One region of the Pseudonocardia sp. DR1-2 genome, then DNA from elsewhere that is predicted to be linked to it. Evidence: riboswitches for the same ligand, from Rfam matches in the RefSeq annotation. Region 1 holds a riboswitch; each other region holds the start of a gene.
What was found. Region 1 has a riboswitch for cobalamin ahead of ND486_RS17350 (hypothetical protein). Riboswitches for the same ligand answer to the same signal wherever they lie in the genome.

Region 1 (9,832 bases):
CGGCGTCGCTGACCGCGAGCAGGCCGGACAGCAGGCCGTCGTCGGGCTCGGTGCGCTTGCGTTCGATCAGCTCGGCAAGGTAACCGTTCAGGCTGCCCATCGCGGCGAACTTCTCCTCCTGCGGGGAGTCGTCGACCATCACCGACGACCACGCCGAGAACATGTCGCGGTCCTCGGCGGGCACCCCCAGCAGCTCGCAGATGACCAGCACCGGGACGAGGAACGCGTACTGGCGCATGAGGTCGACGGGACCCTCGGCGGGCAGCGCGTCGAGCAGCTCCTGGGTGATCTCCTCCACCCGGGGCTGCAGGTCGTTCATCCGCCGCACGGTGAACGAGCGACCGACGAGCTTGCGCAGCCGGGTGTGGTCCGGCGGGTCCATCAGGATCATCATCGGGATCGGCGCGGCCGGCTGGCCCTCGCGCTGGTCGGCGGGGAGCGTCCAGCGCCAGTCCTTGCTCAGCCGCGGGTCGACGAACGCCGCACGGACGTCGGCGTAGCGGCTGATCAGCCACGCCTTCCCGTCCGGCAGCGCGAGCTCGCGCACCGGCTCCTCGGTGCGCAGGGCCGCGTAGGCGGGGTGCGGGTCGGTCCAGAAGTCGCCCGAGAACAGGTCGTGCGTCTCGGTGCCGGTGGTGGTCAGCGCCATGGGGACCATGGTGCCAGCCATGGGTAAGCGTCCGCTTACATCAGCCGTGTGACCGAGCACACAGCCGGGTCGAGCTCGACGTCGGCCGGGGCCGGGTGGCCCAGGACGACCGACGCGGCCAGCGCCGCGAGTGCCGGGGCGGACTCGATGCCCGACCCGCCCTGCCCCGCGACGAAGAAGAACCCCGGGTGCTCCGGGCGCGCGCCCAGCACCGGGGCGCGGTCGGGGGCGAAGGTCCGCAGCCCCGCCCACGCGGTCCGGACCGACCGCAGCCCGAGCGTGGTCGCCGAGCCCACCCGGTCCAGGGCGAGGGCGACGTCGAGCTCGTCGGGCCGCGCGTCGCCCGGCTCGGCCGGGGTCTCGTCGGCCGGGGAGACCAGCACGACGTCCGCCTCGGCCTTGAGGTACCAGCGCTCGGCGGCGTCGGCGATCATCGGCAGGACGGCACCGTCGACGGTGAGCACCGACGGGTCGCCGACCGGGCAGGCGGCGATCGTGCGCCGGTACGCGGTCAGCCCGGCGCCGGGTACGCCGGCCAGCGCCGCCACCGCGTCGGCCCAGGCCCCGGCCGCGTCGACGACCACTCCCGCCCGCACCCGGTGCCCGCCGGTCGTCGTCGCGCTCCAGCCGGAGCCGTCCCGGTCCAGCGCGGCCACCCGGGCGCCGCGCAGCACGGTGCCACCGCGGGCGCGCAGCCCGCGCCGGTAGCCGTCGTGCAGGGCCGCGGTGTCGACGTCGCAGGCGCCGGCGGTCCACGCGGCCGCACGCGGGGCACGGCGCAGCACCGGCGCGCGGCGCCACGCCTGCGCGGGGTCCAGGGCGACCGGGGCGCCGGGCTCGCCGTGCTGCTCGCGCAGCGTCGTGGCGAGGCGGTCGGCGGCCTGCTCGTCGTCGGCGAGGTGCAGGACCGGGCGCGGGGACAGCAGCGGCGGCGTGCCGAGCTGCTCGGGCAGCGCGGCGAACCGCGGCCCGGAGGCGTCGATCAGCGTGCGGAACGGGCCGGAGCCGTGGCCGGGGATGTAGGTGGCCGCCGAGCGGGCGGTGGCGTGGACCGGCAGGTCCTGCTCGGCCTCGGTCAGCACGACGCGGGCGTGCGCGGCCAGCTCCCACGCGACCGACACCCCGGCGATGCCGCCGCCGACCACCAGCACGTCCGCCGTCTCCATGCCCGCGACGATAGGTCGGCGGCCCCGGGGAAAACCGGTGGCCCCGGCCCGGGCGGTCGTCGTAGCGTCGCCGCCATGCTGATCCGGTTCCTCTGAGCGGCCCGCGGAGCCGACCTCCGCGCTCCGCCGCCGGCCCGTGACGTCCACCGGGCCCGGAACCGTCGCCGCCCTCGTGCGGCCCTTCCGGCGTCCCCGCGCGTCACCGGCCCTCCGCACCCGGTCCGAGTCCGACCCGATGCCCCGAGGAGGTCGTATGCCCACGACCCGACACACCTCTGTCCCCACCGCCGACACCGGTCCCGCCGGGGCGCCCACCCCCGCCAACCGCGCCGAGCGTCGCGCGGCGAGGCGCGGCCGGTCCGGCGCCCCGGGCGGCCCGCCGGCACCGCGCACGGCGGGGCCGGCCCCGCAGGCCCGCCCGGCCCACGTCCGCACGGACTTCGCCGCCCGCCGCAGCGGCTGAGGGCACGGGCACGATCACGGATCGGGCACCGGGGACGTCGGCGGGCGACCCTCCGCGTGCCCGATCCGTGATCACTCCCGGCGGTGCGGCCCGGCGCGGGAGCGACGTGGAAGGCTGGACGCCGTGACCGTCACCGTCTGGTGGGCCGCCCCGGCCGATCCCGGCGACCGCGCCGACCTCGTCGCGCTGCTGGACGCCCATGAACGCGAGCGGCTCCTCGCACTGCGCAGGCACGAGGACCGCGCCCGCTACCTCGCCGCGCACGCCCTGGCCCGGCTCGTGCTCGCCGAGCGGCTCGACGCCGACCCCGCCGCGCTCGTCCTGGACCGGACCTGTCGCTGCGGGGAGCCGCACGGCAAGCCGCGCCTGGCCGGGCGCGGCGACGACCCCGGGTTCTCGCTGACCCACTCCGGCGCGCTGGTCGGCGTCGCGGTCGGGACCGGCCCGGTCGGCGTCGACGTCGAGGCGCACCGCCCGCTGTCCGGCCTCGACGGTCTCGTCCGGCACACCCTCTCCCCCGCCGAGCTCGCCGCGGGCACGCCCGACGGCACCGGGTTCCTGGTCACCTGGACCCGCAAGGAGGCGCTGCTCAAGGCCACCGGCGAGGGCCTGTCGAGCCCGATGGACGCGATCACGCTGTCCCCGCCGCACGCCCCGGCCCGGGTGCTGGGCTGGACCGGCACCGGCGGGAGCTGGTGGGTCGCCGACGTCGCCACCGGCCTCGACGACCACCCGGGCGCCGTCGCCGGGGCGGGACCGGTGGCCCCGGTCGTCTCCGTCGCCGACGGCGACGCGGTCCTGTCGGTGCGCCGGGGCACGATGCACGGGTGATGGTGAGGTGACCGCGGCGGCCGACCGCTGGGTGCTGCATCTCGACATGGATGCGTTCTTCGCCTCCGTCGAACAGCTGACCCGGCCCACCCTGGCCGACCGGCCGGTCCTGGTCGGCGGCGCGGGACCGCGCGGCGTCGTCGCGGGGGCGAGCTACCAGGCGCGGGTGTTCGGGGCCCGCTCGGCGATGCCGATGGGGCAGGCGCGGCGGCGCTGCCCGCACGCGACCGTCCTGCCGCCCCGGTTCTCGCTGTACAAGGCGTTGTCCGAGGAGGTCATGGCCGTCCTCGGCGAGTTCTCCCCGGTGCTCGAGCCGGTGTCGGTCGACGAGGCGTTCGTGGAGCCGCCCGACCTCGTGGGGGCCTCCCCGGACCGGGTGCGGGAGTGGGGCACCCGGCTGCGCGGCGCGGTGCGCGAGCGCACCGGGCTGCCCGCCTCGGTGGGTGCCGGGTCGGGCAAGCAGGTCGCGAAGATCGCCTCCGAGCTGGCCAAGCCGGACGGGTTGCGGGTGATCGCCCACGCCGAGCAGGCCGCCGTGCTCGACCCGCTCCCGGTGAGGTCGCTGTGGGGCATCGGGCCGGTCTCCGGCGAGGCGCTGCGGAAGATCGGGATCGAGACGATCGGACAGCTCGCCGCGATGGACGCCCGCGAGGTCGCCGGGGTGCTGGGCGGTGCCGTCGGGTCCGAGCTGCACCGCCTGGCCCGCGGTGTCGACGACCGTCCGGTCGCCCCGCGCGGCGCGGCCAAGCAGATCAGCGCGGAGACGACGTTCGACGCCGACCTGACCGCGATGAGCGCGGTGCACACCGCGGTGGAGTCGATCTGCGTCGCCGTGCACCGGCGCCTGGTCGCCGACGGCCGGACCGCCCGCACCGTCACGGTGAAGGCGCGGACCGGGGACTTCACCACCCACACCCGGTCCGAGACGACCCCCTTCGGGACCCGGGACCTGGCGACCCTGGTCGCGGTGGCCCGGCGGCTGGCCGAGGGCGCCGTCGGCGAGGGCGGGGTGCGGCTGCTGGGGGTGTCGGTGTCCGGCTTCGGCGACGAGCCGCCACTGGCGCTGTTCGACGCGGTGCCGTCGGAGAGCGGGTGGACGACGGCCCCGGCCCCCGACGCCCCGCCCGCGGCCACCCGCCCGGCCGTCGCGGCGGGGGTGACCGTGCTCGACGCAGCTCCGGAGAACGACGCGGCCACCGGGCCCGACGCGATCGAGGAGCCCGGCGACGCGCCCGGCCCGCTCCGCCCGGACCGGCCCGACCGCGAACCCGACCCGGACCGGCCCTGGCGCGCCGGCGACGACGTCGCCCACCCCGAGCACGGCCACGGCTGGGTCCAGGGCGCCGGGCACGGGCGGGTCACCGTGCGGTTCGAGACCGCGCTCACCGGCCCCGGCCGCACCCGCACGCTCGACGCCGCCGACCCGGACCTCACCCGAGCCGACCCGCTGGGCAGCTGGCGGGGCTGAGCCCGGGCCCCGTGTGAGTTCAGCCGATCAGCGGGCTGCGGTGCGGCGGTGCGACGCGGCTGCCCTCGGCGATCCGGACGCGCAGCGTGGGAGCGGTGCGGGCCAGACCGTCGAGGACGGCGCCGAGCGCGGCGTCGCCCGCGGGGTCGCCCCCGACCAGCAGCACCGCGGCATCGGCAGGCCCGGCGGCGGCCCAGGCCCCGATCCGGGCGACGGCGTCGCGCGGTGTGACCGGCTCGACCCGCCACGCCTCGGCGTAGAACAGGGCGGTCGACTCGGCCTGCGGGAAGGCGAAGACCGTCCCGGCCTCGGCCAGCAGGTCGTGCGCCCCCGTCCGGGACGCGTCGTCGCCGGACGGATCGGTACCGAGCACCACCAGGTCGTGGCTCATCGCATGTCCTCCTCGAGGGTCCGCGCCCTCATCAGTGGGAATCCGCGACGACGGGCAGTGTCCTGGCTCCCGGATCGGTACGCCCTCCCAGGCCTTCCCACCCTCGCGGGCGGTGGCGCCGGTGTGGGGAGGGCACTCCCCGGTGACAGTGGCGGGACCGCGCCGGACTCGCACCGGCTTCCTGTTCCGTCGTCGGCCGGAGCCCATCACGCGACCGGGTTAGCGGTCAACCGTCCCCCGCCCGGCCACTCCCCGCAGATGGTCGAGCAGGTCGTGCTCGGTCAACGTCCCGAGCAGCGGCCCGTCCGGCCCCTCCCGCACGGGCAGCGCGGCGCCCCGGTGCGCGGCGAGCACCCCGAGGACGTCGTGCACGGAGCCGTGCGGGTCCAGGGCGGGCAGCTCCGGGTCGGGCGTCGTGCCGTCGGCGGGGCGCATGACCTGGGCGACGACGACCCGGCGCAGCGCCTCGTCGGTCGGGGTGTCGGCGGCGAGGTCGATCCCGCGTCGCAGCAGCTTGAGCGTGTAGATGTTGTCCCGCGACACCAGGTTCGACAGGCCGGTGGCCAGGACGACGGCGGCCATCAGCGGCAGGATCAGGGCGTAGTCGCCGGTGAGCTCGAACACGATGAGCACCGCGGTGATCGGGGCGTGCGCGGCCCCCGCGAACACCGCCGCCATGCCGACCAGGCCGAACGCGCCGGGGTGCAGGTCGAGCGCCGGGAACAGGGCCGCGGAGGCGTAGCCGAAGGCGGTCCCGGCGGTGCCGCCGACGAACAGCGACGGCGCGAAGACGCCGCCGGACCCGCCGATGCCGATGGTGAGGCTGGAGGCGAGGATCTTCCCGACGACGAGCAGGAGCAGGAACCCGACGACGTACCGGCCGCCGATCGCGGCCTCCAGCACCGGGTAGCCCACGCCGTACATCTGGGGCAGCGCCAGCAGCAGCGCGCCGAGCAGCAGCCCGCCGACGGCCGGGCGCAGCCACTCCGGGCCGCGCCAGACGGCGTCGCAGGCGTCCTCGACGGCGTAGAGGATGCGGGCGAAGGCCCAGCCCAGCAGCCCCGCGAGCAGCCCGAGCAGCGCGTAGAGCGGCAGCTGGGCGGGGCTGCCCAGGTCGAAGTGCGGCAGGGTCAGGATCGCGCGGTCCCCGGCGATCACCTCGGCGACGACGTTCGCGACCACCGAGCTGATCACCAGCACGCCGAACGCCTCGGCGCTGAACGACCGCAGGATCAGCTCCAGGCCGAACACCACCCCGGAGATCGGGGCGTCGAACGTCGCGGAGATCCCGCCCGCGGCGCCGCAGGCGACCATCAGGACCAGCCGGGTGGCAGGCACCCGCAGCCACTGCCCGATGGCCGAGCCGAGCGCGGAGCCGATCTGCACGATCGGGCCCTCCCGGCCGACGGAGCCGCCGGTGCCGATGCAGATCCCCGACGCGAGCGCCTTCACCGCGGCGACGGTGGCCGGGATCCGCCCGCCCCGGCGCGCGACGGCGAGCATCACCTCCGGCACCCCGTGCCCGCGGGCCTCCGGCGCGAACCGCTGGACCAGCGGGCCGTACACCAGGCCGCCGAGCACCGGGGCGACGAGCAGGAACCAGACCCCCAGCCCGGGCAGGTGCGGCGAGGCGACCCGGCCGGCGTCGGAGAAGTCCTCCCGGCCGGTGACCAGCCAGGTCACACCGAGGATCAGCTCGTGGAACAGCACCGACCCGATGCCGGCACCGACCCCGATGACCGTCGCCAGGCCGACGAGCCCCGGCCGGGTGCCGACGAGCGCGCGGTGCAGCGCGCGGACCGCGGTCACCGGGAACCGTCCTCGGCGGGCACGGGCGCGACGGCCCAGTCGGTCTCGCCGACCTCGCCCGCGGCCTCGGCGAAGCGGCGCAGCGCGTCGCGGACCGCGGCGCGCTCGGCGGCGGGCAGCGTCGCGAGCAGCCGGTGCATCTCGGCGCGGCGCAGCCGGGTGACCTCGTCGACGAGCGCCCGCCCGGCCGGGCTGAGCGCGACGGCGACCTCGCGGCGGTCGTCGCCGGTGCGGGTGCGCGCGACGAGGCCGCGGGTCACCAGCCGGTCGCACATCCGGGTCGCCGTCGACGCCGACACGGTCAGTGCCCTGGCCAGGTCGGCCGGTCGCCGGGTGCCGTACTGGGCCAGCACGACCAGCGCGCGGTACTGGGGCAGGGTCACGTCGCCGGCGGTGTCACCGCCGGTGCGCTCGCCCGCGGCGGCCAGGGACCGGGCCACCACGGAGAGCATCGCCCGGCTCGCGGTCATCACCGCGTCGACGACGTCATCGATCTCGTCCGTCACGCCCGCGATCGTTGCACATTGCAAACTTGCAGTGTGCAACGGGTTGCCGGGGTCACCCCCCGACGGGCGCCTGCAGCCCCGCGACGGGCCCGATCACGACGATCGCCGGCGGGCTGATCTCCTGCTCGGCCGCGACCTGCTCGGCGGTCTCCAGCGTCGCGCGGACCGACCGCTCGATCCGGGTGGTGCCGTCCTGCACGATCAGCACCGGGGTGTCGGCCGGGCGGCCGTGGGTGATCAGCGCCTCGGCGAACTTCCCGAGCCGCTCCACGGCCATCATCAGCACGATGGTGCCGGTCATCCGGCCCAGCGCGGTCCAGTCGGTGAGGCTGCGCGGGTCACCCGGCGCGACGTGCCCGGACACGACGACGATCTCGTGCGCGACCCCGCGGTGGCTCACCGGCGTCCCGGCGACGGCCGGTGCGGCGAAGGCGCTGGTGATGCCCGGGACGACGGTCACCGGCACCCCGGCCGCGGCGCACGCCTGGACCTCCTCGAACCCGCGGCCGTAGACGAACGGGTCACCGCCCTTGAGACGGACCACGAACTTCCCGGCCCGGGCGTGGGAGATGAGCAGCTCGTTGATCCGCTCCTGGGCCATGGCGCGGCCGTAGGGGATCTTCGAGGCGTCGATGACCTCGACCTCGGGGGACAGCTCGTCGAGGATGTCGCGCGGGCCGAGCCGGTCGGCGACGACGACCTCGGCGCGGGACAGCAGCCGCCGGCCGCGCACGGTGATCAGCTCCGGGTCGCCCGGGCCGCCACCGACCAGCGCGACCCCCGCCCGCGGGGGCTCGGCCGACTCGTCGACGACACCGGCGGCCAGCGCCTCGACCAGCGCGGTGCGCACGGCCGCGGACCGCCGGTGCGCGCCCCGGGCCAGCACGCCGACGGTGAGCCCGTCGTAGCCGCCGGTGGCGGGGGTGACCGCGGTGCCCTTGTCGCCGTCGTCGGCGCGGACGCAGAACACGCGGTCCCGCTCGGCCTCGGCGACGACGGCGGCGTTGGTCGCGGCCTCGTCGGTGGCCGCGATCGCGTACCAGGCGCCGGCGAGATCGCCGTCGGTCCAGCGGCGGGCCGTCCAGGTGATCTCCCCGGCCGAGGCCATGCCCTCGACCGCCGGGGTGACCTCGGGCGAGACGACCTCGACGACCGCTCCCGCGGCGATCAGGCGGGCGACACGGCGCTGGGCGACCTGTCCCCCACCGACGACGACGGCCCGGCGGCCGGCCAGGTCCAGCCCGACCAGGTACTGCTCGTGGTGCGCGTTCAACGACGTTCCTCTCCCGGACTCCGACGCCCGGCGGTGGCAGCGGTTCCCTGCGCGGGCCCCCCGCTCGACGGCGACGCCGGACGATAGCCGGGCCCGCATGTTTCGGAGGAGACCCCGGAGGGCAATCCCACATCCGCCGATCGGGCGGCCACGGCGACGGTGACGCCCTGACCAGCGGTCTTACCGACGACCAGGTGGGCCCCGTCGCCGGCGGCGAGCAGCGCGGCGGCCTCTGCGACCGACGAGGTCCCGACGGCCGCGGCCACCCGGGCAGCCGGCCGCGGCACCGCGACCGCGGCCAGCGCGGCGGCCGCGAACCCGTGCGGCTCCCGCGGTGCTACGGCCGCCCGCAACCCCGGTTCCCACACCCGCCGGTCCAGGGTGGCGACGACGGCGTCCCCGAGCTCCAGCCCGTGCGCGGCGGCGACCCGGTCCAGCAGCGCGCGCACCGCGGCCTCGGACGTGCCCGGCCGCAGCCCCACCCCGACGGTGACCACCGGCCGTGGAGCGGAGCGCTCGGCCCGCGGAGGCTCCGCTCCCCGGCCGGTGATCATGCGAGCGCGGCCGGGGCGCCGGCGCGGGCCGCCGCGACGAACCGGGCGACGGCGCCGGGCACCCCGGCCGGGTGGGTGTGCAGGAACGACGCGTGCACCCGGGCGTCGACGTAGCCCTCCGGCTCGCCGCCGCGCCACGCCCAGGCCGGGGCGGCCCCGGCCCTCGGGGTGACCGCGCACCGGTGGAACTCGTGCGCCCCGGCCCGCTCACCCGCCGCGAACAGCGGCGACGCCGACACCGCGACCGCGTCGCGGTAGCCGAGGGTGAGCCGCGGTGTCATCCCCGCCGACGCGTCGAGGACCCCGCACATCGGCGTCCCATCGAGGTCGCGGCACAGGTACAGCAGCCCGCCGCACTCGGCGTGCACCGGCGCCCCGGACGCGGCCAGCGCGGCGACCTGCGCCCGCAGCGGCGCGTTGTCCCCGAGCGCGCCGACGTGCTCCTCGGGGAAGCCGCCGGGCAGCACGAGCGCGGCCGTGCCCGCCGGGAGCGCGGGGTCGCGCAGCGGGTCGAAGGTCGTCACGTCGGCACCGGCCGCGCTGAGCAGCTCGGCGTGCTCGGCGTAGCCGAACCCGAAGGCCGGGCCCCCCGCGAGCGCGACCACCGGACGGCCCGGCACCGGGTCCGTCCCGAGCTCGGCCGCCGGGTCCCAGACGGGTCCGTCGGGCAGCGGGCGGGCGAGCGCGAGGACGGCGTCGAGGTCCACGTGCTCGGCGACGAG
Region 2 (9,832 bases), on a different contig from region 1:
GAGCAGCGCGGCCATCTTTCGTGCGATCACCCCATATGACTACATCTGACCATCTGTTCAATCAACGGTGGCGTGAGCAACGCCCCGCGGCCGGGGAGCCGCGGGGCGTCGCGACACGGGGTCAGCCGGTCGTCGCCGAGTCCCGGACCCGGCGGGCCGCGGCGACCAGGTTGGTCAGGGCCGCCACCGTCTCCGCCTCACCGCGGGTCTTCAGCCCGCAGTCCGGGTTGGCCCACAGCCGGTCCGGTCCGATGTGGCGCAGCGCCGCACCGAGCTGGTCGACCAGCTCGTCGGTGCCGGGCACCTCGGGCGAGTGGACGTCGTAGACGCCCGGGCCGAGCCCGCGCGGGACACCCGGCCCGAGGTCGGCCAGCACCTCCATCCGCGACCGGGCCGCCTCGACGGTGGTGACGTCGGCGTCGAGCCCGTCGATCGCCCCCACCACCTCACCGAACTCGGAGTAGCAGAGGTGGGTGTGGATCTGGGTGGCGTCGGTGACGGCGCCGACGGCCAGCCGGAACGCGTCCACCGCCCAGTCCAGGTACGCGGGCCGGTCCCGCTCGTGCAGGGGCAGCAGCTCCCGCAGTGCGGGCTCGTCGACCTGGATGATCCGGATCCCGGCGGCCTCCAGGTCGAGTGCCTCGTCGCGCAGGGCCAGCCCCACCTGCCGGGCGGTGTCACCCAGGGGCTGGTCGTCACGCACGAACGACCAGGCCAGGATCGTCACCGGGCCGGTCAGCATCCCCTTGACCAGCGCGTCGGACAGCGACTGGGCGAACCGCGCCCACTCCACCGTGATCGGCCGGGGCCGGGACACGTCCGAGTGCAGGATCGGCGGGCGCACGCACCGCGAGCCGTAGGACTGCACCCAGCCGTGGTCGGTGGTGGCGAAGCCGTCGAGGTTCTCGGCGAAGTACTGGACCATGTCGTTGCGCTCGGGCTCACCGTGCACCAGGACGTCGAGCCCGATGTCCTCCTGCAGCCGCACCACGCGGACGATCTCCTGGCGCATCCGTTCGGTGTAGGTGCCGGTGTCGATCGTGCCGGAGCGGTGCGCGGCCCGGTCGCGCCGGATCTGCGCGGTCTGCGGGAAGGAGCCGATCGTCGTCGTGGGGACGACGGGCAGGCCGAGCGCCTCGCGCTGGACCTTCGCCCGGACGTCGCCGGGACCGCGCCGGTAGTGGTCGGGGCCGAGCGCGTCGAGCCGGGACCGCACCCGCTCGTCGCGGCGCGCGGTGGCGGCGACCCGCTCCCGGACGGCCCGTGCGGCGTCGAGGTCCGCGGCGACCGCGTCGGGGCCCTCGTGCAGGGCCCGCCCGAGCAGCACGACCTCGGCGACCTTCTGCCGGGCGAACGCCAGCATGTCGACGACGTCGCCGGGCAGGGCCGTCTCCGCGGTCAGGTCGTAGGGGACGTGCAGCAACGAGCACGACGTCGAGACCTCGACCCGCCCCGCGACGCCGACCAGCCGCTGCGCCGTCGCCAGCGCCCGGTCCAGGTCGGTGCGCCACACGTTGCGCCCGTCGACGACGCCGGCCAGCACCACCTTCCGGTCCAGCCCCGGGACCGCCGGGTCGAGGGAATCGAGGTCGGCGGCCCCCGCGACGAGATCGAGCGCCAGCCCCTCGACGGCCGTGGCGGCGAGCGCGGGCAGGGCGGGTCCCAGCTCCCCGAAGTACGACGCGACGAGGATCTTGGGCCGCCGGGTCGCCGAGGCGAGCCGGTCGTAGGCCCGGCGCAGCGCCGTGACCTCCTCCGGCGTCCGGTCGGCGGCGAAGGCGGGCTCGTCGAGCTGCACCCACTCCGCGCCCGCCTCGGCGAGCTCGGCGAGCAGGTCGCGGTAGACCTCGACGAGCGGCCCGAGCAGGTGCAGCGGGCGGAAGCCCTCCGGTGCACCGCCGGCCGGCTTGGACAGCAGCAGGAAGGTCACCGGCCCGACCAGCACCGGACGGGTGGTGATCCCGCAGCGCAGGGCCTCGCGGAACTCGTCGAGGGCCTTGCGGCTGCCCGGCGCGAGCCGGGTGTCCGGGCCGACCTCGGGGACCAGGTAGTGGTAGTTCGTGTCGAACCACTTGGTCATCTCGCAGGCGGGGGCGCCGGTGCGGCCGCGGGCCATCGCGAACAGCCGCTCCAGCGGGTCGGTGACGCCGGCGAAGCGCTCCGGCACCGCCCCGACCGCCAGCGCGGTGTCTCCGACGTGGTCGTAGAACGAGAACGTGTTGCCCGGCACCGAGCCGAGCCCGGCGTCACGCAGCCCGGTCCAGGTGTCGCGGCGCAGCCCGGCGGCGACGTCGCGCAGTGCGGACGCGTCGGTCCGCCCGGCCCAGTACGCCTCGGTCGCCCGCTTGAGCTCCCGGTCCGGTCCGATCCGGGGGTACCCCAGGACGGTGCTGCCGATGGTGCTGCTGGAAGGAATGCTCACGGCCCTCTCTCCTCGCGAGTGCGGTGGAGGACCCGTCGCCGGCACGGGGCGCCTGCGACCGCCGGGCACGACGGTGCCCGGTCGTCCGCCCGGCCCTCCCGCGAGGCCACGGATCCGCGCACGCCGGACGGCGCACGCACCGGCGGCAGGTCTTCGGACTCACGGGCGCACTGCGCAGACCTACTGGCCGTCGCTTCCCGGGATCACTCCCAGTGCTGTTGACGGCGGTCGTTCCCGTTCACCGCTGCGGGGCAGTCCCGGATTCCCACCGGGTTCCCTCTTGCCTCGTGACGCCCCGTCGTCGGGCCGGCACGAACCGTCGGCGAGCCGACACTACCCCGGACCGGCCGGGCGAACTGTTGCCGAACGATCCCTGTTGCCATACATTGGCATTACTGCCACGTCCTCCCCGGCGACCGGGTCGAGGGCGACCTCACCCTGCGCCCCTCCGTTCGGAGGGGGAACCTGCCCGGTCTCCCGAGGGGTAATGGCGATCACCCCTGTGCCCGCGGCCACAGGGGTCATAGCGTGCGGTCTCGACCCATCCACCTGCCTCAGAAAGGGCTGACATGCAGGTAGACGAGCTGCTCAAGCCGTTCCCCATCAAGGAGTTCCACCCGTTCCCCCGTGCGCTCATGGGTCCGGGGTCGCACGAGCTCATCGGCCCGGAGGCCCTGAAGCTGGGCTTCAAGAAGACCCTGGTCATGACGTCGGGCCTGCGGGGCACCGACATCGTCCACAAGATCGTCGAGTCGATGAAGTACCACGGCCTCGAGGTCGTGCTGTACGACAAGGTCGAGTCGAACCCCAAGGACTACAACGTCATGGACGCTGTGGGCCTCTACCAGCAGAACAACTGCGACTCGTTCGTCTCCATCGGCGGCGGCTCCTCGCACGACGCCTGCAAGGGCGCGCGCATCTCGGTCGCGCACGACGGCCGCAACGTCAACGAGTTCGAGGGCTTCAACAAGTCCGAGAACCCGGCCAACCCGCCGCACATCGCGGTCTCCACCACGGCCGGCACCGGCTCGGAGACCTCGTGGGCCTACGTCATCACCGACACCACGACCGACCCCGACAACCCGCACAAGTACGTCGCGTTCGACGACGCCTCGGTCACCACCCTGGCGATCGACGACCCGGTGCTCTACTACGACTGCCCGATCGACTACACCGCGCAGTGCGGGTTCGACGTGCTCGCGCACGCCTCGGAGCCCTACGTCTCGCGGCTGGACTTCCAGCCGTCGCTGGGCAACGCGCTGCACGCGATCAAGCTGACCTCGCAGAACCTGCGCAAGGCCGTCTGGAACGGCCAGGAGCTCTCCGGCCGCGAGGGCATGATGTACGCGCAGTACATCGCCGCCCAGGCGTTCAACTCCGGTGGTCTCGGCATCATCCACTCGATCAGCCACGCGGTGTCGGCGTTCTACGACACCCACCACGGCCTGAACAACGCCATCGCGCTGCCCCGCGTGTGGGCGTTCAACATGCCGGTCGTGTACGAGCGCTTCGCCGACATCGCCGAGGCGATGGGGGTCGACACCCGCGGCATGACCAAGCCGCAGGCCGCCGACGCCGCGCTCGCCGCCTCCATCCGGCTGCTGCGCGACGTGGGCATCCCGGAGAAGTTCGCCGACGTCAAGCAGGACACCTACTCGAAGAACCGGCTGGGCATCGGCCCGACCAAGTTCTACGAGAACGCGCCCACCATCGTCGGTGACGCGGCCGACGTCGACCGGATCACCAACCACGTCCTCGGCGACGCCTGCACCCCGGGCAACCCGAAGGAGTGCACGTTCGAGACCGTCCGCCCGGTCGTCGACCACTCCATCAACGGTGACCTGGACGACCTGCTGACCTGATCCGCAGGTCAGTACGTCCACCGTCGCACCAGCGGGCCCAGCCATCCGAGGTGATACTCGGGTGGGTGGGCCCGCTGGCTGCGGCCCCGCTCTTCTCCGCACCAGAGCCGGTGCGGCCCGCGAAGGAGATATCCGCGTGTCCGAGGCTGTCGTCCCCACTGTGACCGAGGCGGCGGACGCCGTCGCCTCGACCGGTCCGTTCGAGTCCGTCGACCAGGTGATCGAGACCCTGCGGGAGCAGGGCTACATCGCCGACACCCGCCTGGCCACGACGGTGTTCCTGCTGACCCGGCTGGACAAGCCGCTGCTGCTGGAGGGGCCCGCCGGGGTCGGCAAGACCGAGCTGGCGAAGATGCTCGCCGTCGCCACCGGGCGCCGGCTGCTGCGCCTGCAGTGCTACGAGGGCCAGGACGAGACCAAGGCCCTGTACGAGTGGGACTACGGCAAGCAGCTCATGTACACCCAGATCCTCCGCGAGAAGATCGGGCAGCTCGTCGAGGACGCCCCCGACCTCGCCTCCGCGGTCGACCGCATCGGGTCCCAGGAGAGCGTGTTCTTCTCCGAGCGCTTCCTCGCGCCGCGCCCGCTGCTGGAAGCCATCCGCTCCGAACAGCCCGTCGTGCTGCTGATCGACGAGGTCGACCGCGCCGACGAGGCACTGGAGGCCGTCCTGCTGGAGACACTGGGCGAGTTCCAGATCTCCGTGCCCGAGATCGGCACCTTCGTCGCCGAGCAGCGCCCGTACGTGCTGCTGACCTCGAACAACACCCGCGACCTCGCCGCCGCGCTCAAGCGCCGCTGCCTGCACCTGTTCCTCGACTACCCGTCGGCCTCCCGCGAGCTGGAGATCGTCAAGTCGAAGAAGACCGGGCTGTCGGACCAGCTGGCCGAGGAACTCGTCAACGTCGTGCGCGGGCTGCGCGAGCTGGAGCTGCGCAAGTCGCCGTCGATCTCGGAGACCATCGACTGGGCCCGCACCCTGGCCGTGCTGGGGGTCGACGAGCTGAACTCGCAGATCCTGTCCGACACCGTGTCCGTCGTCGTCAAGTACGACAAGGACGTCAAGAAGGCCCTGGACGCCCTGCCGCGGCTGGTCGACCCGAACGCCGTGGTCCCCGAGCACGGCCACGGACACGGGCACGGCCACGGGCACGGCCACGACGGGGACCACGACCACGGCGAGCCCTCGGCCCGGACCCCGAGTGCTCCGGCCGCCCGCGTGGACGACGACCACGACGACGGCGACGTCGACGGCCGCGCCAAGCGGGCCGCGAAGGACCAGGCGGGACGGCACGGCGGCATCTACGGCGGCCTGCCCGGCGGGGTCGCGCCGCCGCCGTCGGCGATCCGGAAGGTCTCGCCCGGCCAGGGCACCCGTTCCTTCGGCGGCTCCCGCAAGCGCCCGGTCTGATCGGGGCCCGGAGTGGAAGCGAGCATCCACCGTTTCGTCCGGCTGCTGCGGATCCGGTCGGTGCGCATCTCGGTGTCCGAGGCGCTCGACGCGATGGCCTGCGCCGCCCAGCCCGGGGTGCTGTCCGACAAGGCGGTGCTCAAGGAGGCGCTGCGCATCGCGCTGATCAAGGACCGGCGTGACGAGGCGACCTTCGACGAGGTCTTCGACCTGTTCTTCGCCCTGGTCAGGGTGGGCGAGGCGGACACCGGCCACGGGCACGGCCACGGCCACGGCGATCTGTCCGACGACACCCCGCTGGAGAACTTCACGCTGTCCGAGGAGCCGTCGGAGACCCCTCAGGAGGGTCACGACCACGGCGCCCCGGTCGACATCAAGGAGTTCTTCGACCCGGAGGACCTGGCCGAGCAGTACAACCTGCACCAGGAGGCCAACAAGATCGACATGGCCTCGATGACGGACGAGATCGTGCTGTCCAAGGAGCAGGCCAACGACATCACCGACGGCCAGCGCGTCCAGATCGAGACCGACCGGTTCTCCGGCGGCGGTCAACCCGGTGACATCTCCCAGCAGCAGGGCACCAAGGTCGACGCCGACCTCTCGGTCGCCCAGCAGGACGCGCTGCTGGGCTGGCTGAACTCCGAGGAGGACCGGCTCTCCGACGAGGAGCAGGGCACCGAGGACGACGCCGCCGCGCTGCGCCGGCGCCTGGCCGGGGTGCTCGACAACCTCCCGGAGCTGCTCAAGGCGCACCTGGAGAAGCTGCTCGCGATCGAACAGCGCATCGTCGAGGGCCACGACGACGCGGAACGGGTCGCCGAGGTCGACCGGGCAAGCGAGACCGAGCGCATGCAGCTGGAGGACTCGTTGCGGCGGCTCGCGAAGTCGCTGCACGGCGCGCTGACCCACCGCAGACGGGTCTCGCCGCGGGGCCGCATCGACTCGGCCCGCACCATGCGCAAGAACATGCGCTACGACGGCGTCCCGTTCTCCCCGGTCACCGTGCAGCGCCAGGAGGACAAGCCGCGCCTGGTGGTGCTGGCCGACGTGTCGCTGTCGGTCCGGGCCACCGCGCGGTTCACCCTGCACCTGGTGCACGGTCTGCAGGACCTGTTCGGCCAGGTGCGCTCGTTCGCGTTCGTGGCCGACCTGGTCGAGGTGACCGACCTGTTCGCCGACCACCCCGTCGAGCACGCCCTCGGGCTGATCTTCGGGGGCGACCAGCTCGACGTCGACGCCAACTCCAACTACGGCCTGGCCTTCGGCCAGTTCCTGGAGGACCACGGCTCGGCGGTCACCCGCCGGACGACGGTGCTGGTGCTCGGCGACGGCCGCGGGAACGGCAACGACCCCAACATGGAGGCGTTCGTCGAGATCACCCGCCGGGCCCGGGAGACGATCTGGCTGACCCCGGAGCCGCGGTACTCGTGGGGGCTCGGCCGCTGCGACCTGCCCGCCTACGCCGAGTACTGCGACCGCGTCCGCGTGGTCCGGGACCTGTCCGGTTTCGAGGCGACCACGAACGAGATGGCCGGCGAGCTGATCGGCCGCTGACCCCGGCCCACGTCTCCCGGTGCGCACGAGCGGGCCGTTCGCACGAACCTTTCGTACGAACGGCCCGTTCGTGCGACACCTCGGGTCAGCGCTCGACCACGATCTTCCCGACGGTGCCGCCGGACTCGATGAGCCGGTGCGCCTCCCGCAGCGACGCCGCGGTCAGCCCCTGCAGGCGCCGCGTCTCGGTGGTCCGCAGCTCGCCTGCGTCCACGAGCCGGGACACCTCGTCCAGGATCTCCCGCTGCACCGTCGAGCCCGGTTCCGACAGCGGCCGGGTGAACATCAGCTCCCAGTGCCAGGCCTGCGACTTCGTCTTCAGCGGGAGCGTGTCCAGGCCCTCCGGCTCGTCGATGGCGACGACGATCCCGCGCGGGGTCATCAGCTCCGCGTAGGCCTCGACGTTGCCCGCCGACACCGGCGAGAACACGTACTGCACGCCGTCCGGGGCGACCTCGCGCACCGTGCCGACGAGGTCGTGGTGGTCGGCGACCGCGTGCGCACCCATCTGCCGCGCCCAGTCCGCGGACTCCGTGCGGGAGGCGGTGCCGACCAGCGTCAGCCCGGTGCGCCGGCCGAGCTGCAGGACCATCGACCCGACCCCGCCCGCGGCGGACACGACGAGCAGCGTCCCGGTGGTGTCGGCGGTGACGCGCAGGTGGTCGTGCAGGCACTCCCACGCGGTGATCGAGGTCAGCGGCAGCGCGGCCGCGGCGGCGAAGTCCAGGGTCGACGGCTTGCGCCCGACGATGCGGGAGTCGACGAGCTGGCGGTGGGCGTTGCTGCCGGGCCGGTCGATCGCGCCGGCGTAGTAGACCTCGTCGCCGGGGGCGTACCCCTGCACCCGGTCGCCCACCTCGACGACGACGCCCGCGGCGTCGAAGCCGAGGACCTTCGGCCCGTCGGCCGCGTCGAACGACGAGCGGACCTTGCCGTCCACCGGGTTCACCGAGACGGCGCGGACGTCGACGAGCAGGTCGTGCGGGCCGGGCGCACCGACCTCGATCTCGGCGTCGACGAGGCACTCGGGGTCGTCGACGGGCAGCGGTCGGGGCGCCACGACGGCGGGTACGGAAGCCATGACCGGACGCTATCCGCCCCACCGGGCCGCCGCCCGCCGCACCGATGACCCCGGCTGGGCCGATCGGCCGATTTCGTGCCGCCGCAGGGGCGGCCCGGAGTACGATCGGGCGTCCCCTTCGGGAAGGAGGGCCGGATGTCGGACAGTGGCGGAGCGGTCCTCCGGATCGTCGGTCGCGTGTGCACCGCGCTGTGGGGCTACACGCCGGGCGTGATCCCGGCGATGGTCGCCACGATGGGCAGCGGGCCCGCGCTGCGCTGGTTCGCGGTCAACTTCCCGCGCTTCCTGGTCACCCTGCGCGTGCTGGGCCCCGTGCGCACCCACCTCGCCGGGCTCACGATCTCCCTGGTGAACGGGTGCACGTACTGCGCCTACGGTCGTGCGCACGCCCTGGAACTGATCCACCTGCGCGACCGGGACCTGCTGTTCCCGCTCGACGCCCGCACCCTCGAGAGCTGGAGCGGGCTGTCCCGCCGCGAGATCGGGCTGCGGCTGCGCGGTGTGCTCGAGGAGGCCGGGATGCACGCCGAGGTGATCTGGGTGGACCGCACCCTGGCCCTGCTCGACGGCGCCCCGCCCGTCGACGCCGACGAGCGCCGCATCGCCCACCTGTGCCGGATGGTCGGCACCATGAACGCGATCGCCGTCGCCGCGGGGACCGTCCCGGACGGCGCCCACGACCCGGTCAACAAGGACGCTGCGCTGAAGGCCCGGCTGCTCGCCGCCCAGGGCGCCTGAGCATCCCGACCGGCACCGGGGCCCACCCCCACCGTCCGGACGGGGAGGGACCCGGCCGTCGGACGTGGTGCGGCGTGCCCGCGACCGCCTAGCGTGGAGCGGGCCCCCGCACGCACAGGAGCGATCCATGATCGGAACCGACCGGCTCTCCAACGACCTCGCCGGCTGGCTGGACCGCACCCTGGTGCAGCCCGGGATCCTGCCGGCCGAGCGTTTCGAGGAGGCGTTCGTCGCCTGCGTCGCGAGCGCCGCGAAGGACCCCGACCTCCCGGACGACGCGTGGCTCGCCTTCTACCGCAACACCCTCGACGCGCTGGCCGGTGAGCCCGAGCCCGGCGGCACCAACGCCGAGATGGCCCCGGTGCACGCCCGCGCCCGCTCCCTCGTGCTGGGCGAGGAGGTGCTGGAGCTCGGCTGCTGCTTCGGCTTCCTGTCGCTGCAGCTGGCCCGCGACGGCCACCGCGTCACCGCCACCGACCTGACCGGCGGCACCGTCGACCTGCTGACCCGGATGGCGCCGCAGCTCGGCGCCGACGTCGAGACCCACGTCGCCGACGCGCGTGCCGTCGCCCTGCCCGACGGCTGCGCGGACACCGTGTTCGCCGTGCACCTCGTCGAGCACCTGTCCGAGTCCGACGGCGACGAGGTCGTCGGCGAGATGCTGCGCCTGGCCCGGCGACGGGTGGTCGTCGCCGTCCCGTTCGAGGACGAGCCGAACCCCGCCTGGGGTCACGTCCGGGTCTTCGACGAGCGCGTCCTGACCC
Region 3 (9,832 bases), on a different contig from region 1:
GATGCCCACCATCTTGTTGCGCCGGCCGAGCGAGAGGATCTGCGCGAACCCGGTATAGAACCACATGCCCTCGAACACCACGTAGAACGCGACGAGGTCACGCAGGAACGCGCGGTCGTTCTCCGGGGTGCCGGTCCGGAAGTCCGGGTCGGACAGGGCCCGGGTCCAGCGCAGCGCCCAGGCGTCCTTCTCGGTGATCGAGGGGACCTCGCGGTACGCGTTGAACAGCGCGCCCTCGTCGAGCCCGAGCGACTCGCACACGTACTGGAACGTGTGGGTGTGCACGGCCTCCTCGAACGACTGCCGCAGCAGGTACTGGCGGCACTCGGGGTTGGTGAGGTGGCGGTACACCGCGAGCACGATGTTGTTCGCGACCAGCGACTCCGCGGTGGCGAAGAACCCGAGGTTGCGGGTGAGCATGAGGCGCTCGTCGTCGGTGAGCCCGCCGGGGGAGCGCCACAGCGCGATGTCGGCCTGCATGGCGACCTCGGTCGGCATCCAGTGGTTGGCGCAGCCGGCCAGGTACTTCTCCCAGGCCCAGGTGTACTTCAGCGGCAGGAGCTGGTTGACGTCGGCGCGCGCGTTGATCATGCGCTTGTCGTCGGCGTCGATCGGGGCGGCGCCGCGGGCGATCTCGCCCAGGCCGCTGGCGTTCTCGGTGCTTCCGGTGGGCTGCAGAGTGGTCACTGGCAGGCCTCGCAGTCGGGGTCGTCGACCGAGCAGGCACGGCCCGGATCGAGGTCGGGGGCGGTGGCGGGCACGGCGGTGATGGGCACGGCGGTGGCCGGGACCGCGGGCACCCCGGCCGTGGGCGACGCGGCGGGGGCGGCGGCCGGGGTGCTCGGCACGCCGGTCAGCCGGCCGTCGGTGCCGGTGAGGGTGGACTTCTCCACCGACGTCGCCGCGCGGGTGCGCAGGTAGTAGGTGGTCTTGAGCCCGGAGCGCCAGGCGAGGCGGTAGAGCTCGTCGAGCGCCCGGCCGCTGGGGGCGGCGAGGTAGAGGTTCAGCGACTGTGCCTGGTCCAGCCACTTCTGCCGGCGCGAGGCGGCGGCCACGAGCCAGCGCGGCTCGATCTCGAACGCGGTCGCGTAGAGCTCCTTCAGGTCGGCGGGGACCCGGTCGATCTCGGCCAGCGACCCGTCGAAGTACTTGAGGTCGGCGACCATCACCTCGTCCCACAGCCCGCGGTCCTTGAGGTCGCGGACCAGGTGCGGGTTGATCACCGTGAAGTCGCCGGACATGTTGGACTTCACGTACAGGTTGAGGTGGATCGGCTCGATCGACTGCCCGACCCCGCAGATGTTCGAGATCGTCGCCGTCGGGGCGATGGCGAGCACGTTGGAGTTGCGCATCCCCTGGGTGCGCACCTTCTCCCGCAGCGCGTCCCAGTCCAGCGTGGACGACCGGTCGACGTCGAGCTCGCCGTCGCCGCGGGCCGCGGCCAGCAGCTCGAGCGAGTCCAGCGGCAGGATCCCGCGGCTCCACAGCGACCCGTCGAAGCTGGCGTAGCGGCCGCGCTCGACCGCCAGGTCCGACGAGGCGGTGATCGCGTGGAACGACAGCGCCTCCGCGCTGCGGTCGGCGAACTGCACCGCCGCGTCGCTGCCGGGCGCGATGCGCCGGGTGAACAGCGCGTCGGAGAAGCCCATGAGGCCCAGGCCGACCGGGCGGTGACGCAGGTTGGACCGGCGGGCCTCGGGAATCGTGTAGAAGTTGATGTCCACGACGTTGTCGAGCATCCGCACCGCGGTGGTCACCGTGCGGCGCAGCTTGTCGGCGTCGAGCCCGTCCGCGGTGACGTGCGCGGCGAGGTTCACCGAGCCCAGGTTGCAGACCGCGACCTCGCCCTCGTCGCCGGCACGGGTGTTGAGGGTGATCTCGGTGCACAGGTTCGACGAGTGAACCACGCCCGCGTGCTGCTGCGGGCTGCGCAGGTTGCACGGGTCCTTGAACGTGATCCACGGGTGCCCGGTCTCGAACAGCATGGTCAGCATCCGCCGCCACAGCTCGACCGCGCGCACCGTGCGGTGCACCCGCACCTCACCGCGCGCCGCGGCCGCCTCGTAGGCGCGGTAGCGCTCGGCGAACGCGGTGCCGTAGAGGTCGTGCAGGTCGGGGACCTCGTCCGGGGAGAACAGGGTCCACTCGCCGTCGGCCTGCACGCGGCGCAGGAACTCGTCGGGCACCCAGTTCGCGGTGTTCATGTCGTGGGTGCGGCGACGGTCGTCGCCGGTGTTCTTGCGCAGGTCGAGGAACTCCTCGATGTCGACGTGCCACGTCTCCAGGTAGGCGCACGCGGCGCCCTTGCGCTTGCCGCCCTGGTTCACCGCGACGGCGGTGTCCCCGGCGATCTTGAGGAACGGCACCACGCCCTGGGAGACGCCGTTCGTGCCCCGGATGTGCGCGCCGAGCCCCCGGACCGGGGTCCAGTCGTTGCCCAGCCCGCCGGAGTACTTCGCCAGCAGCGCGTTGTTGCGGTAGCCGCCGAAGATCGACTCCAGGTCGTCGTCGACGGTGGTGAGGAAGCACGACGACAGCTGGGGGCGGGTGGTGCCCGAGTTGAACAGCGTCGGGGTCGAGGCCATGAAGTCGAAGCTCGACAGCAGCTCGTAGAACTCGACCGCCCGCGCCTCGCGGTCGACCTCGCGGACCGCCAGCCCCATCGCGACCCGCAGGAAGAACGCCTGCGGCAGCTCGAAGCGCACGCCGCGCTCGTGCAGGAAGTAGCGGTCGTAGAGGGTCTGCAGGCCGAGGAAGCCGATCTGCAGGTCGCGCTCGGGGCGGATCGCGGCGGTGACCCGGTCCAGGTCGAAGGTCGCGAGCTCGGGGTCGACCAGGCCGATCGCGATGGCGTGGCGCAGGTAGTCCTTCGTGTAGGCCGCGTACCGCCCGGCCATCGTCGCGTGGTCCGGGGTCTCCCGGGCGCCCGACAGGTGCGACACGGCCTCGGCGCGCAGCCGGTCCAGCAGCAGCCGCGAGGCCACCAGGGAGTACGCGGGCTCGCGCTCGACCAGCGTGCGCGCGGCCAGGACGAGGGCCTGGGCCAGCTCGTCGGCGGTGATGCCGTCGTAGACGGTGCGGTCCAGCTCGGCGAGCACCCTGTCCGGGGTCACGTCCTCGACGCCGGCGCAGGCCTCGTCGAGCACCGCGGCGACGCGGACCCGGTCCAGCGGGGCCCGGCTGCCGTCGGGGTGGGTGACGTGCACGACCGGGGCGTCCGCGGCGGCGGTGTCCCCGCCGTCGTGCGCGCGGGCCCGGGCCTGCTGCTCGCGGTAGAGCACATAGGAGCGGGCGACCTTGTGGTGGCCTCCGCGCATCAGGGCGAGCTCGACCTGGTCCTGGATCTGCTCGACGTGCACGGCGCGCGCCGGGTGCCGGGTCAGCGCCGCGACGACCTGGTCGGTCAGTCCGGCCACGAGGTGGTGCAGCCGCGACGACGCCGCGCCCGAGTCCCCCTCGACCGCCAGGAACGCCTTGGTCGTCGCCACCGAGATCTTCGTGGCGTCGAACCCGGTCTCGGACCCGTCGCGCCGGATGACGCGCAGGGCCGGTGGTGCTGCTGCCGGTGCAGCGGTGGAAGCCGTCACGGGCTCTCTCCTCGCGAGTCGCCGTCCCTCCGGGGGCGGGCGCGGTACGAGGAGGCGGTGGGTCGGCGTGTCGTCGGCGGCCCACCGCACCCTGGCGCCGTCCCACGAGGCCCCGGAGCAGCGCGCGCCGGTCGGCACGCGCACCGGTGGCAGGTCTTCGGACTCACGGGCGCACTGCGCAGACCTACTGGCCGTCGCTTCCCGGGATCACTCCCAGTGCTGTTGACGGCGGTCGTTCCCGTTCACCGCTGCGGGGCAGTCCCGGATTCCCACCGGGTTCCCTCTTGCCTCACCGGCCCGTGCGGACCGGTGAACCACCAGCGCCCCGGACACTACATCTGGGGTTCGGACACGATCGACCCCCCTATCGGTTCCGGTTTCGACGGCCATCGAGTCACGCACGGTGAACGTCGCCGGTCACGGGCCCGGCGGTCCCTTCCGCTCGACGGGTCCGCGCGGATACCGTCGGCCGCACTGTTGCCACCGTTGTGCAGGAGAGTGCGATGACCACCGGAACGGACCTCGACGCCGAGCACTGGCTGCGCCGGTGGGACGCCCAGCAGGAGCGCTACATCCCCGACCGGGAGGAACTGTTCGCGCTGGCGCTCGACGTCGTCGACCGTCTCGCCGGCACCCCCGCCCGGCTGCTCGACCTCGCCTGTGGGCCCGGGTCGTTCGCGGCCCGCGCGGCGGCGCACTGGACCGGGGCCGAGGTGGTCGGCGTCGACGTCGACCCGGTCATGCTGGAGCTGGCCCGGCGGACCACCGGCGAGCGCGTCCACTGGGTCGACGCCGACCTCTCGCGTCCCGGGTGGACCGACGCCGTCGGCGGCGGGCCGTTCGACGCGGCCGTCTCGGCCACCGCCCTGCACTGGCTGCCCGAGCACGCGCTGCCCGGGCTCGCGCAGCGCCTCGCGTCCGTGCTGCGCCCCGGCGGGGTGTTCGTGAACGTCGACACCCTGCTCGCCGACCCCGCCCGGCCGCGCCTGGCCGAGCTGACCCGGACCCTGCGTGTCGAGCGCACCGACCGGGGACTGGCGACCGGTGAGGACTTCCGGACCTGGTGGGACGCGCTCGCCGACGAGCCCGCCCTGGCCGACGGGTTCGCCGAGCGGGAGCGCCGCTTCGCCGACCGGGTCACCGGCGGGTCGTCGCTACCGGCCTGGGAGCAGGCGCTGTCCGGCGCCGGGTTCGCCGAGGTCGGGACGCTCACCCAGACCTTCGACCGGCGGACCCTGGTCGCGATCCGCTGATCACCCGAGCCGGGCGCGCGCGAAGTTCGCCCAGGCGAACGTGTTCGGCCGGGCCGCCTCCAGTCCGGTGAGCCCGGCCGCCACGCCGACGTTCCAGTCCCGCACACCCCACACCAGGGCGCCCGACTCGGCGCGCAGCAGACCGAGGATCCGGGCGAACGCGTCGGTGCGCGCGGCGTCGTCGGTGGTGGCGACAGCGGCGTAGTAGAGGCGGTCGATCTCCGGGCTGCGGTAGCCGGTGAAGTCGTAGGTCGGGGTGCTGGTCAGCATCCGGCGTCCGATGTAGTCCGGGATCGGCAGCGAGCCGGTGCTGTTCTGGGAGAACACGCCCTGCTGCCGGATGGCCCGGAAGTAGCCCGACGACGGCAGCGGCCGTGCCGTGACCCGCAGCCCGACCTCGCCGAGCTGGCGCGCGACGAGTGCGGTGGCGGCGTCGAAGGTCGGGTCGGCGCCGCTGGTCTGCAGCTCGATCGCCGCCCCCTGTGCCCCGGCCTCGGTGACGAGCGCGCGGGCCCGCGCGACGTCCCGCGCCACCGGGCCCACCCCCGCCGGGTGGTAGCGCAGTCCCTGGCCGAACATGTCGTCGCCGACCCGGCCGCGCCCGAGCAGCACGACCCGCACGAGCTCCTCGCGGTCGATGCCCAGCCGCACCGCCTCGCGCAACCGCGGGTCGGAGAACGGTGCCCGGTCCACCCGCATCACCAGGAACTGGCTCGCCGAGGCCGGCGCGGACAGCGCCGAGGCGCGCTGTTCGCCCCCCAGCCGGGCGGCGCCGGTGGGGGTGAGGTCGTGGGCGTAGTGCACCTGGCCGGACAGCAGGGCGCCGATCCGGGCGGCCTCGTCGTCGACGGGCAGGAACTCCAGCTCACGTACGCCGGGCGCGCCGTCCCAGTGGTCCTCCGACGCGGTGTAGACGGTGGACCCGCCCGGGGTGAACGACGCGAGCCGGAACGGCCCGGTCCCGTTCGGACGGTCGAACGACGTCGTCCCGGCCTTGACGATCTCGGTACCGGGCGCGCCCCAGGCCAGCGGGAACAGCGTGTTCGGCCGGGTCAGTACCAGCTCGACCTCGCTCGCCGACACCGCCCGCGAGGCGGCCGCGTCGAGGTCGCGGAACAGGGTCGCGGCGATCGCGGTGGTCGCCGGGTCGGTGATGCGGGCCAGGGTGGCGAGCACGTCGTCGGCGGTGAGCGGGGAGCCGTCGTGGAAGCGGGCCGCGCGCAGCCGGATCCGCCACCGCCGCCCGGTCGCGTCGCTCTCCCAGGACTCGGCCAGCCGCGGCTCGGGGGTCATGTCCTGCGACCACCCGGTGAGGGTGTCGAAGCACGCCTTGGCCCGGGCCTGGTCGACGTAGAGCGGCAGGACGTGCGGGTCCAGCGACTCGCGCGAGCCGCCGGTCGCGAAGGCGACCCGCAGCCGCTCCTCGCCCGTCCCGCCGCCGGAGCAGCCGGTGAGGGCGAGCGCGGCGACGCCGAGCGCGCCGGTCAGCACCCGGCGCCGGGACAGCTCGGGCGGGGTCATCCGGCGGCCCGCCCGGTGTCCGAGGCGCGCAGGCCGGGGGTGAACACGTGCCCGTCGAGGGCGGCCGGGCGGGGCGCCGTACCCGGTCCGCCCGCGCGGACCCAGTCGGCGACGGCGTCGGTCGTCGCAGCGTCCAGGACCGCACGCAGCCACACGGGCCGCGCACCGGCCCGTCGCGCGACCGGGGTGGGTCCGACCACGACGACGTCGGAGTCGGCGCACGGGCCGAGGCACTCGCTGGTCCGCAGCCGCGCGTGGCCCTCGATGCCCCGGGTGAGCCGGTCGAGCAGCCCGTCGTGGTGGGGCCGGTCCAGGCCCGGGTGCTTGCGACCGGAGCCGCAGCAGCATCCCCGGCAGACGGTGACGGCGGACAGCGCAGACATGATCCGACCCTACGCGACATATGACGGATTGTTCAGACGTCAAGGATGACAATCAGGTGAGTGCGGCCACCGCCACGCGGGAACCCTCCGGTCCCACACCCCGGACACCAGGAGATCCCCATGAGCCACCACGTCCTCGAGGCCGCCGGCGTCAGCACCCCGGCCACCGTCGTCGAGAAGCTGCACGACGCCGCCCGCGCGAGCACCGCCTGCGCCTCGGCCATGGTCGCCTCCGGCGGCATGGAGACCGAGGTGCTCCTCGCCCTCGACGCCGCCGACCTCTGTACCGCGGCCGCGAGCGTGCTCGGCCGCCGGACCGGGGACAAGGCGGTCGGCGAGGCCGCCGCGTCGGCCGCCGCGCTCGCCTGCGAGGCCAGCTCGGCCGCCTGCGGCGCGCACGCCGACCACCACGAGCACTGCCGGCTGCACGCCGAGGTCACCCGGGAGACCGCGCAGCTGCTGCGCGAGCACGCGGGCGCCTGAGCGCTCCGGCTCAGCCGGCCGGGACCGGCTGCGGTGCCGCGGCCACCCGGCCGTCGACGAGGGTCACGACCCGGTCCGCCGACGCGACGGCGACCGGGTCGTGGCTGATCAGCAGCACCGCGGTGCCGTCCTCGCGGCAGACGCGCCGCAGCTCGGCGAGCAGCAGCGCGCGGTGCCCGCCGTCCAGCGCCGAGGTGGCCTCGTCGGCCACCAGTACCGCGGGCCCGGCGAGCAGAGCCCGCGCCACCGAGGCGCGCTGGAGCTGACCGCCGGACAGCCCGCCCGGGCGGCGCGCGGCTGTCGCGGCGGGGACCCCGAGCCGCTCCAGCAGCGCGACGGCGGCGGCGCGGGCGTCGGCCGGGGACCGCCCGCGCAGCAGCACGGCCGGCCGGGCGACCTGGTCGAGGACCGGGCGGTGGTCGAGGAACGCGGACCGGCAGTCCTGGTGGACGTACTGCACGGCGCGCCGGTCGCCCGCCGGGTCCCGGCCGCCGACCCGGACGGTCCCCGAGCAGGGGGTCAGCCCGGCCAGGGCCCGGCCGAGCGTCGTCTTGCCCGCCCCCGAGGGCCCGGTCAGCGCGACGAACCCGCCCCGCCCGACGGTGAGGTCCACCGCGGACAGCAGCTGTGCCCCGCCCGCGGCCCGGACCCCCAGACCCGTCACCTCGAGCATCGCCCCGACCGCCGCCGGTGGTGGCGGAGACGCGGTCGGGGCGGGTGCACCGAGCAGCGCGGCGGCCGGGCCGGTGCGCACGACCCGGCCCGCGGCGAGCTCCAGCAGCGTCACCGGGACGGCGGCGGCGAGCCTGCGGACGGCGTCGAGGTCGTGGGTGAGCAGCACGAGCGCCGTGGAGCCGGCGGCCAGCACGGCGAGCCGGTCGAGCACCGCGTCGGTGGTGACCGGGTCCAGTCCGGTGGTCGGCTCGTCGAGGACGACGACGGCCGGCCCGGTCACCAGCGTCTGGGCCAGCGCGACCCGCTGCTGCTGCCCGCCGGAGAGCCGGTGCGGGTGGCGGCGGAGCAGGTGCGGCTCGGCTCCGAGGCCGGCCCGCTCGCAGGCCTCGGTGACCGCCCGGGCCCGGGCGGTCCGGTGCCGTCGACCGCGACCGTGCACGGTCGCGGCGAGCTCGTCGAGGACCGGCCCGACCCGACGCACCGGGTCCAGGACCCGGCCCGGGTGCTGCGGGAGGTGCCCGACCCGCCCGGCGCGGCGCGTCCGCAGCTCCCGCGGGGCGACGCCGAGCAGCTCGGCGGGCCCGATCCGTACCGACCCGTCGAGCGCCACCCCGGTGGCGGCCTCGCCGAGTACCGCCAGCCCGAGCGTCGACTTCCCCGCCCCGGACGGCCCGACGACGGCGAGCACCGCACCCGGCGCGAGGTCGAGGTCGACGCCGTCGAGGAGCACCGTCCCGTCGACGGTGCGTGCGGTCAGCCCGCGGACCGACAGCGCGCTCACACGACCGCCCCCGTCCGGTCCGCGAGCCGGTCCACCAGCACGTTCGTCCCCGCGGCGAGCGCCACGAGCAGACCCGCCGGCACCAGCAGCGCGTACGGAGCGAGGAACAGCGACGCCGCGTTCTGCTCGATCACCACCGCCCAGTCGACGGTGTCCGGTGGCAGCCCGACCCCGAGGAAGCTCGCGCTGGTCAGCACGGTCAGCACGAGCACGCCGCGCGTCCCGGCGTCGACGAGCACCGGCCCGGCGACGAACCGCCCGGTCTCGGCGAGGTGGATCCGCCACCACCGCTCGCCGTTCTGCGTCATCGTCTCCAGCGCCACCCGCCGCGCGGGGGCCCCGGCGGCCCCCCGGACCACCCGGACGACCGCGGGCAGCTGCAGCAGCGCGGTCGCGACCAGCAGCCAGCCGACACCGCGCCGTCCGGTGCCGGCGAGCACCAGCAGCACCAGCAACGACGGCAGGACCAGCAGTACGTCCAGCGTCCGCTGGGTGAGCAGCACCGCCCACCGGCGCCCGGACGCGGCGAGCACCAGCCCCAGCGGGACCCCGGCCGCGTAGGCCAGCACCAGCGTGCCGACGACGAGCGTGACGACGGTGGTGCCACCGGTGAGCGCGAGCGTCAGCACGTCGCGGCCCAGCGCGTCGGTGCCCAGCGGGTGACCCGGCCCGGGCGGGAGCAGCGCGCCGGACCCGCCCGGGACCGGGAGCAGCGGCGCGAGGACGGGCCCGGCCACGGCGCACAGCAGCGGCACCCCGGCGAGCAGCGCGGCGACCGCGGTCGTCACCGGCACCCGGCTCACGGCTCGTCCTCCCGTACCGGGCTCAGCCGTGCGGTCGCCGCGTCGGCCACCAGGTTGACCGTGATGGTGACGAGGGCGGCGAGCAGCGCGTAGCCCTGGATCAGCGGGATGTCGCGGTTCTGCACCGCGTCGACCACCCCGGCCCCCACCCCGGGCAACGCGAACAGCGCCTCGACGACGACGACCCCGCCGAGCGTGCCCTCGACGATCCGGGCGAGCTGCTGCACCGACGGCGCGAGCCCGCCGGGGAGCACGTGGCGCAGCAGCACGTCGCGCTCGGGCAGGCCGAGCCGGCGCAGGTGGGTGACGTGCGGTGCCCGATCGGTCTGCAGCACGCCCTGGCGGA

Region 2: linked by a shared signal. The riboswitch ahead of metE (5-methyltetrahydropteroyltriglutamate--homocysteine S-methyltransferase) and the one ahead of ND486_RS17350 (hypothetical protein) in region 1 are both predicted to bind cobalamin.
Region 3: linked by a shared signal. The riboswitch ahead of ND486_RS04170 (ribonucleoside-diphosphate reductase subunit alpha) and the one ahead of ND486_RS17350 (hypothetical protein) in region 1 are both predicted to bind cobalamin.

What each region holds. Positions count from the first base shown of each region.
Region 1 is NZ_JAMQOF010000005.1:345,841-355,672, forward strand. It holds gene ND486_RS17325 (cytochrome P450) at 1-649, opposite strand, end outside; gene ND486_RS17330 (FAD-binding oxidoreductase) at 685-1,815, opposite strand; gene ND486_RS17335 (hypothetical protein) at 2,069-2,278, shown strand; gene ND486_RS17340 (4'-phosphopantetheinyl transferase superfamily protein) at 2,402-3,109, shown strand; gene ND486_RS17345 (DNA polymerase IV) at 3,117-4,577, shown strand; gene ND486_RS17350 (hypothetical protein) at 4,597-4,968, opposite strand; cobalamin riboswitch at 5,003-5,191, opposite strand; gene ND486_RS17355 (chloride channel protein) at 5,188-6,777, opposite strand; gene ND486_RS17360 (MarR family transcriptional regulator) at 6,774-7,283, opposite strand; gene cobA (uroporphyrinogen-III C-methyltransferase) at 7,336-8,556, opposite strand; gene ND486_RS17370 (cobalamin biosynthesis protein) at 8,553-9,053, opposite strand; gene ND486_RS17375 (cobyrinate a,c-diamide synthase) at 9,107-9,832, opposite strand, start outside.
Region 2 is NZ_JAMQOF010000001.1:907,598-917,429, forward strand. It holds gene ND486_RS04225 (ABC transporter substrate-binding protein) at 1-30, opposite strand, end outside; gene metE (5-methyltetrahydropteroyltriglutamate--homocysteine S-methyltransferase) at 122-2,422, opposite strand; cobalamin riboswitch at 2,549-2,758, opposite strand; gene mdo (NDMA-dependent methanol dehydrogenase) at 2,992-4,284, shown strand; gene ND486_RS04240 (MoxR family ATPase) at 4,421-5,695, shown strand; gene ND486_RS04245 (VWA domain-containing protein) at 5,708-7,249, shown strand; gene ND486_RS04250 (zinc-binding alcohol dehydrogenase family protein) at 7,335-8,330, opposite strand; gene ND486_RS04255 (hypothetical protein) at 8,466-9,068, shown strand; gene mftM (mycofactocin oligosaccharide methyltransferase MftM) at 9,196-9,832, shown strand, end outside.
Region 3 is NZ_JAMQOF010000001.1:885,439-895,270, reverse strand. It holds gene ND486_RS04175 (ribonucleotide-diphosphate reductase subunit beta) at 1-678, opposite strand, end outside; gene ND486_RS04170 (ribonucleoside-diphosphate reductase subunit alpha) at 684-3,587, opposite strand; cobalamin riboswitch at 3,718-3,921, opposite strand; gene ND486_RS04165 (trans-aconitate 2-methyltransferase) at 4,091-4,840, shown strand; gene ND486_RS04160 (ABC transporter substrate-binding protein) at 4,841-6,361, opposite strand; gene ND486_RS04155 (hypothetical protein) at 6,358-6,744, opposite strand; gene ND486_RS04150 (hypothetical protein) at 6,865-7,227, shown strand; gene ND486_RS04145 (ABC transporter ATP-binding protein) at 7,238-8,683, opposite strand; gene ND486_RS04140 (ABC transporter permease subunit) at 8,680-9,486, opposite strand; gene ND486_RS04135 (ABC transporter permease) at 9,483-9,832, opposite strand, start outside.